Dyadobacter chenhuakuii: one gene and its partner. The protein of the gene in region 2 interacts with the protein of the main gene of each other region in a pairwise test. Links are inferred from orthologs where the notes say so. Each region holds a gene or a part of one and is shown on either strand. Other genes may lie near its edges.

What was found.
Region 1: the proteins of ftsZ (region 2) and NFI80_RS18390 interact in binary tests that used the Escherichia coli proteins (3 or more experiments, as listed by UniProt). The link is inferred for Dyadobacter chenhuakuii from one-to-one orthologs.

The regions. Positions count from the first base shown.
Region 1 is NZ_CP098805.1:4,424,494-4,428,526, reverse strand. What follows is about bases 1-2,899. They hold NFI80_RS18390 (rod shape-determining protein), read right to left. Parts: upstream 2,014-2,899; coding sequence 988-2,013; downstream 1-987. Other genes in these bases: NFI80_RS18385 (GH3 auxin-responsive promoter family protein), read left to right, coding at 2,189-2,899; mreC (rod shape-determining protein MreC), read right to left, coding at 114-953; NFI80_RS18400 (hypothetical protein), read right to left, coding at 1-117. Also shown: more of NFI80_RS18385, read left to right, coding at 2,900-3,691; NFI80_RS18380 (1-deoxy-D-xylulose-5-phosphate reductoisomerase), read left to right, coding at 3,711-4,033. UniProt on the Escherichia coli protein: Forms membrane-associated dynamic filaments that are essential for cell shape determination. Acts by regulating cell wall synthesis and cell elongation, and thus cell shape.
Region 2 is NZ_CP098805.1:4,766,699-4,771,841, reverse strand. Bases 1,189-4,063 are described here. They hold ftsZ (cell division protein FtsZ), read right to left. Parts: upstream 3,401-4,063; coding sequence 1,976-3,400; downstream 1,189-1,975. Other genes in these bases: ftsA (cell division protein FtsA), read right to left, coding at 3,435-4,063; NFI80_RS19890 (NADPH-dependent FMN reductase), read left to right, coding at 1,395-1,937. Also shown: NFI80_RS19900 (radical SAM protein), read right to left, coding at 1-312; accD (acetyl-CoA carboxylase, carboxyltransferase subunit beta), read right to left, coding at 314-1,156; more of ftsA, read right to left, coding at 4,064-4,796; NFI80_RS19875 (cell division protein FtsQ/DivIB), read right to left, coding at 4,812-5,143. UniProt on the Escherichia coli protein: Essential cell division protein that forms a contractile ring structure (Z ring) at the future cell division site. The regulation of the ring assembly controls the timing and the location of cell division.

The DNA of each region.
Region 1 (4,033 bases), 340 kb from region 2 along the record:
AATGTATATAAAACAGAACGCGTAGTTGAACAACACGACATTCCGCATGAAGAAGATCTGCAGGAACAGATACAACAGGATCATCAGGGAATATTGTATTGCCTCTCGTAAACTCATTTGGTATTTATCGTACGTAATTTAAGACTATCCTGCTCCCCAAGTTGTTGATTTTGTACCACATAAACATAAGAGAGGTTCCTGAAATCGGTTGCCAGCCGCAATACAATGTTGTAAAAGGTCTGATTGGGATGCACACTTACCGTTTCCACCCTGCCCACCATAATGCCGGGAGGAAAAACAGAATTTTGATCCGAAGTAACCGCCGAGTCCCCCTTGAAGATCTTCGTATACTTTGATACATCGATCATATCAATGAAATTAGGATCCTTTCCTGGCCATTTGGCATAACCAATTTCCTTGCTCCTGACAAGCTTCGACGACACCATGAACTGCGAATGCAGGATGGAAGTAACCACAGAAAAGTTCTCTGAACAAAACCTGACCTTCCCAACTACGCCGGTTGCTGAAATAACGCCCATCCCGGGTTTGATCCCGTCAGAGCTCCCCTTATCGATCGTCAGCACATTATTGGTCTGGTTGGTCTCATTATCAACCACTTTCGCTACGGTAAATGTGAAGCGTGATGCAAATGATGAGTCCGGAACGTAGCCAGCCGGAGAATCGATGGGTTTTGTCTGCGTTAATGCCGTAACAGTGGCACGAAGCCGCGCATTTTCATTCGCTAATGCGGCGTTCACCTCGTCCAGTTTCGTGTATTCCTTTGCTGAATTAGAAAAAGCCAATGTTTTGGCGACATAATAATTCGAAGTGTTGAAATAAGTTGCGCCCCAGTAAGTGTTACTGCGCACGATTAACCATACACTGAGAACTTCCAGCAAAATAAATACCAAAAAGAAACGATTCCGGACAACGAAATCAACGAGTTGGAGCATGGGCTAAAGTGTTCACATCGTGAACGATCCAATACTACGAAATCAGTACCGGCTTGTACAATTCAAGATTTTTAAGGACTTCGCCTGTTCCTTTCACTACGGCTTTTAAAGGATCATCCGCAATGTGAACGGGAAGCTTGGTTTTCTGAGCAATGCGTCGGTCAAGGCCATGGATAAGCGCCCCGCCGCCTGTCAGATAAATACCATTCTTGAAAATATCCGCAGAAAGTTCAGGAGGAGAAATTTCAAGTGCCTTCATGACACCTTCCTCAATTTTAGAGATTGATTTATCGAGAGAATAAGCGATTTCACTATACGTAACACGGATTTCCTTTGGAATCCCGGTCATTAAGTCACGGCCGCGGATCTGATAATCGTCCAATGGAATTTCGAGTTCAGGAGAAGCGGATCCGATGGCCATTTTAATCAATTCCGCAGAGCGCTCACCGATCAAAAGATTGTGCTCGCGGCGCATATAATCAACAATGTCTCTCGTAAATACATCACCTGCAATGCGAACAGATTGCTCGCAAACAATCCCTGACAACGCTATAACCGCGATTTCCGTAGTTCCACCGCCAATGTCAACGATCATCACACCATTCGGCTGAGTAATGTCAATGCCGATCCCGATAGCAGCTGCGATCGGCTCGTGCACCATATATACTTCTTTCGCGCCTGCATGCTCGCATGAGTCTTTTACGGCACGTTTTTCAACTTCTGTAATCCCGGAAGGAATGCAAACCACCATGCGGTGGGAAGGTGTAAAAAAACGGCTGCCGGTATCGATCATTTTGATCATACCACGGATCATCATTTCGGCAGCAGTAAAGTCAGCAATTACACCATCTTTAAGTGGGCGGATCGTTTTAATATTCTCGTTGGTCTTCTCATGCATTTGCATAGCTGTGTGTCCGATGGCTAAAACTTTGCCTGTGGTTTTGTCCATGGCAATGATAGAAGGCTCGTCAACAACTACTGTATCTTTATGGATGATCAGGGTATTTGCAGTCCCCAAATCGATCGCTATATCGCTCGTCAAAAAATCAAACAATCCCATATATTTTTTTAAAATTTTCGCTCACTTTGATTTCAGGATGGCAAAATTACAGATAAATAACCACAAACAAAGGCATTTAAAAAATTTCGGCTAATGGCCGTTTTGGCCTCAGAAAAGCCTGTTAGGCGGCCTTGTAGAATAGAATTTACAAAACCTGTGTACCTTTGTTTTTACTATGGGAATCAGAGCACTATTGAGTGAGCCGCTGGCTCGATACATTGTACAGCAGCAACAGGATTGGATCTCGCGGAGCGTCGAAGTGCAGGAAAAATGGAGGGGTAATCTGGTCCGGAAAGCGCTTCATACGGAGTTTGGAAAAGATCATTTTTTTAAGGACATCCACAGCTATTCCGACTTCAAAGAAGCGGTCCCCGTCCACGATTATGAAGACCTTCACAAGTATATTGATAAGGTAAAGAACGGGGACGAAGACATTCTCTGGCCCGGCAAGCCCTTATATTTTGCCAAAACGTCAGGCACAACATCCGGAACCAAGTACATTCCGATTTCCCGCGACTCGATTTCCAACCACATTGATTCTGCCCGCAATGCCATTTTGACGTATATAGCAGAAACCAAAAAAGCCCAATTTCTTGATAATAAGCTCATTTTCTTATCCGGAAGCCCAGTCCTGACGGAAACAGGCGGTGTACTGACAGGCCGCTTGTCAGGTATTTCCAATCACCACGTTCCGGGTTACCTCAGATCCAACCAGATGCCGAGCTACGAAACGAACTGCATTGAAGATTGGGAAACGAAGCTGGACAAGATCATCGACGAAACGCTCGACCAGCGCATGTCGCTGATATCAGGCATTCCGCCGTGGGTACAAATGTATTTTGACAAGATTATCGAAAGGACCGGGAAAAAGATCAAAGACGTCTTTCCGGACTTTTCGCTGTTCATATATGGCGGCGTCAATTTCGAGCCTTACCGCGCCAAACTCTTTGAATCTATCGGAAAGAAGATCGATTCGATTGAGCTATATCCCGCTTCGGAAGGCTTTTTCGCCTACCAGGATTCTCAAAAAGACGACGGTTTGCTGCTGCTTTTGGACACGGGCATCTTCTATGAGTTCATCCCCGTTGAAAACTACTTCGACGAAAATCCCCGGCGATTATCCATCGGAGAAGTGCAGGTTGGGCAGAATTATGCAGTGATCGTGAATAATAATGCGGGGTTATGGGGCTATTCTTTGGGTGATACGGTGCGGTTTGTCTCTGTAAACCCGTACAAGATCCTGGTAACGGGCCGGATCAAGCATTTTATATCCGCATTCGGCGAACACGTGATCGGGGAGGAGATAGAAAAAGCATTGCGTTATGCCATGGAACGACATCCCGAGGTTGAAGTTGTCGAGTTTACGGTTGCGCCAATGGTAAATTCCGAAAATGGCGGACTTCCTTATCATGAATGGTTGGTGGAATTTGCCGTCGAGCCTAACAATAAGGAACAATTCGTGGCCGACGTCGACAGAAAGCTTACCGAACTCAACATCTATTACAAAGATCTGATCAAAGGCAGCATTTTGAAAACACTGGAACTGGTGCCATTGCGCAAAAACTCGTTTATCGATTACATGCGCGCGAATGGCAAACTAGGGGGCCAGAACAAAGTGCCCCGATTGTCCAACGACCGGAAAATCGCGGATGAACTGATCAAAATCAACCGGCAGTAAATATAACCTCAGCATCAGAATGAAAAAAAATATAGCAATTCTTGGATCAACAGGTTCGATCGGGACGCAGGCGCTGGAAGTGATCGAGGCAAATCCCGAGATTTTTTCGGTAGCCGTTCTTACTGCGCAGGATAATGCAGATCTGCTGATCGAGCAGGCAGCGAAATTTCTGCCCAAAGAAGTCGTTATCGGAAATGAAAAGCATTTTGATAAGGTTAAATCAGCTCTTTCCTCATTCAATATAAAAGTTTACAGCGGCATCGAAGCACTGGTTTCCGTCGTTGAATCGGAAGAAATTGACACAGTGCTTACGGCGATGGTGGGTTATGCCGGACTTTTGCC
Region 2 (5,143 bases):
CATATCAATGAGGCCACGGAGCTTTTCCGCTTGTTTTGGATAAAGTAGTCCGTTGCTGGTCACCGTAGTGATCATGCCGTAGTCTTTGGCTTCTTTTAAGAGCACATCCAGCTGCCGGTGAAGCAGTGGTTCGCCGCCGGTAAAGTCGATGACCTTAACGCCCAGCTTTTTCAGATCCCTTAAATTTTCTCTTAAATTCTCAACCGTAATGTAGGGCGAAGGCTTTTCCCAAATGTCGCAGAAACCACATGATGCATTGCAGCGATAAGTCACGTAGTAATTGCAAAGGACCGGATGGGAAATCAAACGCATATCAACGAAGCATGGTAAGCAGGCTGGTTAATTTATCTTTCAGGTCTTTGCGGTCCACAATGAAATCCAGGAAGCCGTGTTCCAGAACAAATTCAGCGCTTTGAAATCCTTTTGGCAAATCTTTACCAATGGTTTCACGAATTACGCGCGGGCCTGCAAAACCGATCAACGCTTCTGGTTCTGAAATGTTGAAGTCGCCCAACATTGCGTAGGATGCAGTAACACCGCCCGTTGTAGGATCCGTCAAAAGTGATATATATGGAATTTTTGCTTCCGATAGTTGTGCCAAACGAGCAGAAGTCTTTGCCATTTGCATCAGTGAAAATCCAGCTTCCATCATCCGCGCTCCACCCGATTTTGAGATCATCAGGAACGGGTGCTTGTGCTCCAATGCATATGTAATCGCACGGGCGATCTTCTCCCCCACAACCGAACCCATAGATCCGCCAATGAAATTGAAATCCATACAAGCGATCACAATGTCCAGCTCATTCATCTTGCCGTGACCTGTCCTGACCGCATCTTTTAAACCCGTTTTCTGCATTGTGGACTTAATGCGGTCGGGGTAAGCTTTTGTATCAACAAAATGAAGCGGGTCGCCCGACATGAGATTTTCGTCGAGCTCTATAAACTCATTATCATCGAATAACAGGTTGAAATAAACATCAGAACCCACCTTTTCGTGATAATTGCAATGCGGACAAGTGAACGCATTCTGCTTATGCTCTCTGGTAGGCGTAATTTTTTTACAATTAGAACACTGGTACCATAAACCGTCAGGAGCTTCACGCTTCATTTCGGTGGGTGTATTAATACCTTTCTCTTTACGAATAAACCAGGACATACTATTACGTGAGTTAATTTTAAAAATCTGAATATCAGATTTTTAACTGCTTTTCATGATGAATGTTGGCCTCAAAGATAGCAATAAATGTCATGCATAGTAAAACGAACTATGCCGCAACATTACATTGATAAGCTGTTTAAGGCACTATCTTGAACAATTTTGTCCTTAATTTGTTACTAAATCAGCCCATTAAGGGGCAACATACAGGCGACATCCGCCTCTTTACTTTACATTCATGACAACAACTTCTTCTCCTATCGTGATCATTGTAGGCACTAACAGGCCCAACTCCATGTCACGAAAAATAGCGGACTATTATCAGGAAATATTCAATAAGCTCAATGTTCCCAGTACAATCCTTGATCTGATAAACCTGCCGCATGATTTCACCGTGTCGGCGATGTACGAAAATTCAGGGAAAAACTCAGATTTTAATAATCTCAAATCCCTGCTGGAACAAACGGACAAATTTATCTTTATCGTTCCCGAGTACAATGGTTCCTATCCCGGCGTTCTCAAAGCGTTTATCGACGGGCTGCCTTATCCCAACAGCTTTACCAATAAGAAGGCCGCACTGGTGGGCTTATCTTCCAATATGCAAGGAGCTGCATTAGCATTGAGCCATCTGAATGATGTATTCAGTTATCTGGGCATGAACACATTGGCATTACGGGTGAAGTTAGGGCAGATCCGCTCACATTATCATGACAATGTAATATCAAATGCGTTGTACAAAGAACTACTGGAACTTCAAGCCGGGCAAATGATCCATTTCTAAGCAAAAAAGGGAGCGTTTGCTCCCTTTTTTGTCCTTAATTATTTCAACCAGTGCTGCTCCATTTCGGTCGCTGGAACTGTGGGGCGTTTCCAGAGCTCCACGCGGCTCCGGCGGAACGCGGGGCCTTCGAGATCCCCGAATTTAACCAGGCCGTCTTTGAACGAAGCGATCATTACATCCAGTTTTCCAATTTCTTCATTGTCCCAGTCACTATTGCCTTCAACATCTGTGATCGGCAACTGAGCAAATCCGCTTGGTACAATTTCACGGTCGATGATCAGATCGATCGGGCCGGTTGGCGTGCTTTCTTCCAGCTCGCTCGTCACGACCAGTTCTGTTTCGTATTCGGGCGCTTTAATTTCTTCTATAACAGGCTTGGCATCCGGTGTTTTGGATTTAACGCCGTTTCTAAGCTCAATTCCCGGGATAGGTGACTCTATGCTATCAAATCCTGCTGCAACAATCGTCACGCGTAATTTATCACCCAAAGAATCATCTGTAATGGTTCCCAGCTTGAACATCCGCGCTTCTCCACCCACTTGTGAAAGCACATAACGCCAGATTTCGCGCTGCTCCTTCATGGTCGCTTCCTTTTTCTTGCTTGTAGCAAGCGTTACCAGGATGCGTTTTGCTCCGCGGATATCCCTGTCATTTAAAAGCGGCGAATCCAGCGCTTCCTTAATGGCCATCGAAGCACGATCAGCTCCGGTCGCCTCAGAGGTTCCCATTACCGACTGGCCTGCATTCTTAAGGACTTTCTCAACATCTTTAAAATCCGTGTTGATATTTCCGTTTGTCGTGATGATCTCAGAAATACTTTTTACAGCATTAAGAAGAATGCCGTCTGCCTCGGCGAATGCCTGTGTCAGGGTCATGTCCTCATAAAGCTCTTCCAGCTTGTCATTCAAAACCACCAGCACCGTGTCACTGAACTCCTTTAATTGCTCAATCCCTTCGAGTGCCTGTTCCTTTTTATCAAGTCCTTCCCAGGTGTAAGGCGCAGTTACTACCGCCACTGTAAGCTTGCCCATTTCCTTTGCAAGCTGTGCAATCACCGGTGCGGCGCCTGTTCCTGTTCCACCACCCATACCCGCTGTGATAAACACCATTTGGGTTGATCCGCCGAGCAGGCTTTTAATTTCTTCAATCGTTTCCAACGCAGCTTCCTTGCCTTTGGTAGCATCCGTTCCGGCTCCCAAGCCTTGCGTTAATGTTGCACCAAGCTGGATTTTTACGGGCACCGGGCTGTTAGCAAGCGCCTGGCGGTCGGTATTACACACTGCAAATTCTACATCCTTGATCTTTCTCTCAAACATGTAGTTGACCGCATTGCTTCCTCCACCTCCAACACCGATCACCTTGATAATGGCTGGCTCTGCCTGGTGTTCGCCGGTGGGCTGGTCTTTAATTATTTCGTTCACAATGTAGTCCTGGTCTAAAGATTGCAACAAGCTTTTATTCATATTTTCGGAGATTGAATGCGTTTATGCTTTGTTTTCAATAGTCACTCAGACCATCATCTTTTTTGCGGATAATGCTGTTAAAGCTATCCCAAAAAGTCCCGACTTTCTTACCCGGCTCTTCCTTAGGCGGAATTTCCTTTACTTTCTCACGCTGCACAACAGTGCCTGTGTTAAATGAAGTCGTAGGCTTGCAGACCGATTTTACCCGGGGATCTATATTACGAAGTCCGGCCCAGGCCAGACCGATCGCTGTGCTGTATGAAGAATTGCTGACCGCATCTGCTTTGGCGGTTCTTTCCAGGTTTTCGGGATAACCCACCCGGACTGACATGTTTGTTACTTTCTCAAAGAGTTTTTCAATCTCATCAATATTCGCAGACCCGCCGGTGAGCACTATTCCACCGATAAGCTTATCCAGATATCCTGATTTGATAATTTCTGCATAAACCATCGCTGCGATCTCCTTCAATCGCTCTTCAATGATCAATGCTACATTTTTCTTTAAAACCTGCTTTGGAGCACGTCCGGCCAGGAAGTTAACCAGGATTTCAATGTTTAACGGAACGTCGGCAGCAATAGCTACGCCGTATTCCTGTTTCAATCGTTCTGCATTCTCAACCTGAATGCCGCAACCTGTTGCGAGGTCATTCGTAATATGCCTGCCGCCAATCGGGAAAGTAGCAATGTGGCGTACAATGCTATCATGATATATTACCAGGTCCGTCGTATGGTCCCCGATATCCACCAGCGCAATGCCGGCTTTTGTTTCATTGTCTGTTAAAACCGCAAGACTGGTAGCCAACGGCGCAAAAACCATCTTGTCGCATTTCAAATTATGGTCTGCATCTGCCAGACTCTTTTTCGTACGCAGAACAGACTGACTGTTTGCCGAGATAATCAGGAAGTTACCGCCCAGTTTAATACCCGTCCTGCCTACTGGCTCACGCACATTCATAGAGTTGTCAACCACAAACTCCATGGGTAAAACATGCAGAACGTCGTAATTAGGCTCGATTTTAGCCCTGTACATATCGTCAACAAGCTGATCCACATCTCTTTGCGTTACCTCTTCGCCGGAAGACGCCGAAGGCCGGATCACGCCATCATTATGCTGACTTACCTTTACCTGCGTGCCGCCAAAACTAACATTCACCACCGCAATGTCCAGGTCCGAGCGGGAAGATGCTTCCGCGAGTGCTTCACGAACTGCGGTCCCAACTTGTTTTATATTTTCAACGGCTCCGTTTACAACTGCACCTTTGGGAACAGGGACTTCGCTAAAACCTAAAATTTCAATATTGTTTTGACGAGAGCCCGACGCGGCTCCCTGTGCAGCAACCACGGTAATTTTCGTGCTCCCAATATCTACGCCTACTACAATTTTTTCGTGTGCCATGCTGATGGTGAATTATTATTCACAAACTATTTGATTCTGAAACTTAATACTAATTTTTTTATACCTGCTCCAGTCCTGGCTCAATATCTTGTTATAGAACATTTTGAGCTTATCGAATTTGGATTCATAATTTTCTGCCGATCCAAACTCAATGCGCTGGTCACCCAGGACCGTCATCATATGAATTTCACCATCTTTGTCAGCGTCCAGCTGTGCTACCTGTGCTTTCCAAAAGGGATCCGCATTTAAAAAGCGCAAAAGCTCCATCAATGAAGCCCCCTTGGTTGTCTTTAATTTTTCAGGATCATTGAAAAATGAACCGGAAACCAGCAATGTCCTGGCCGAAT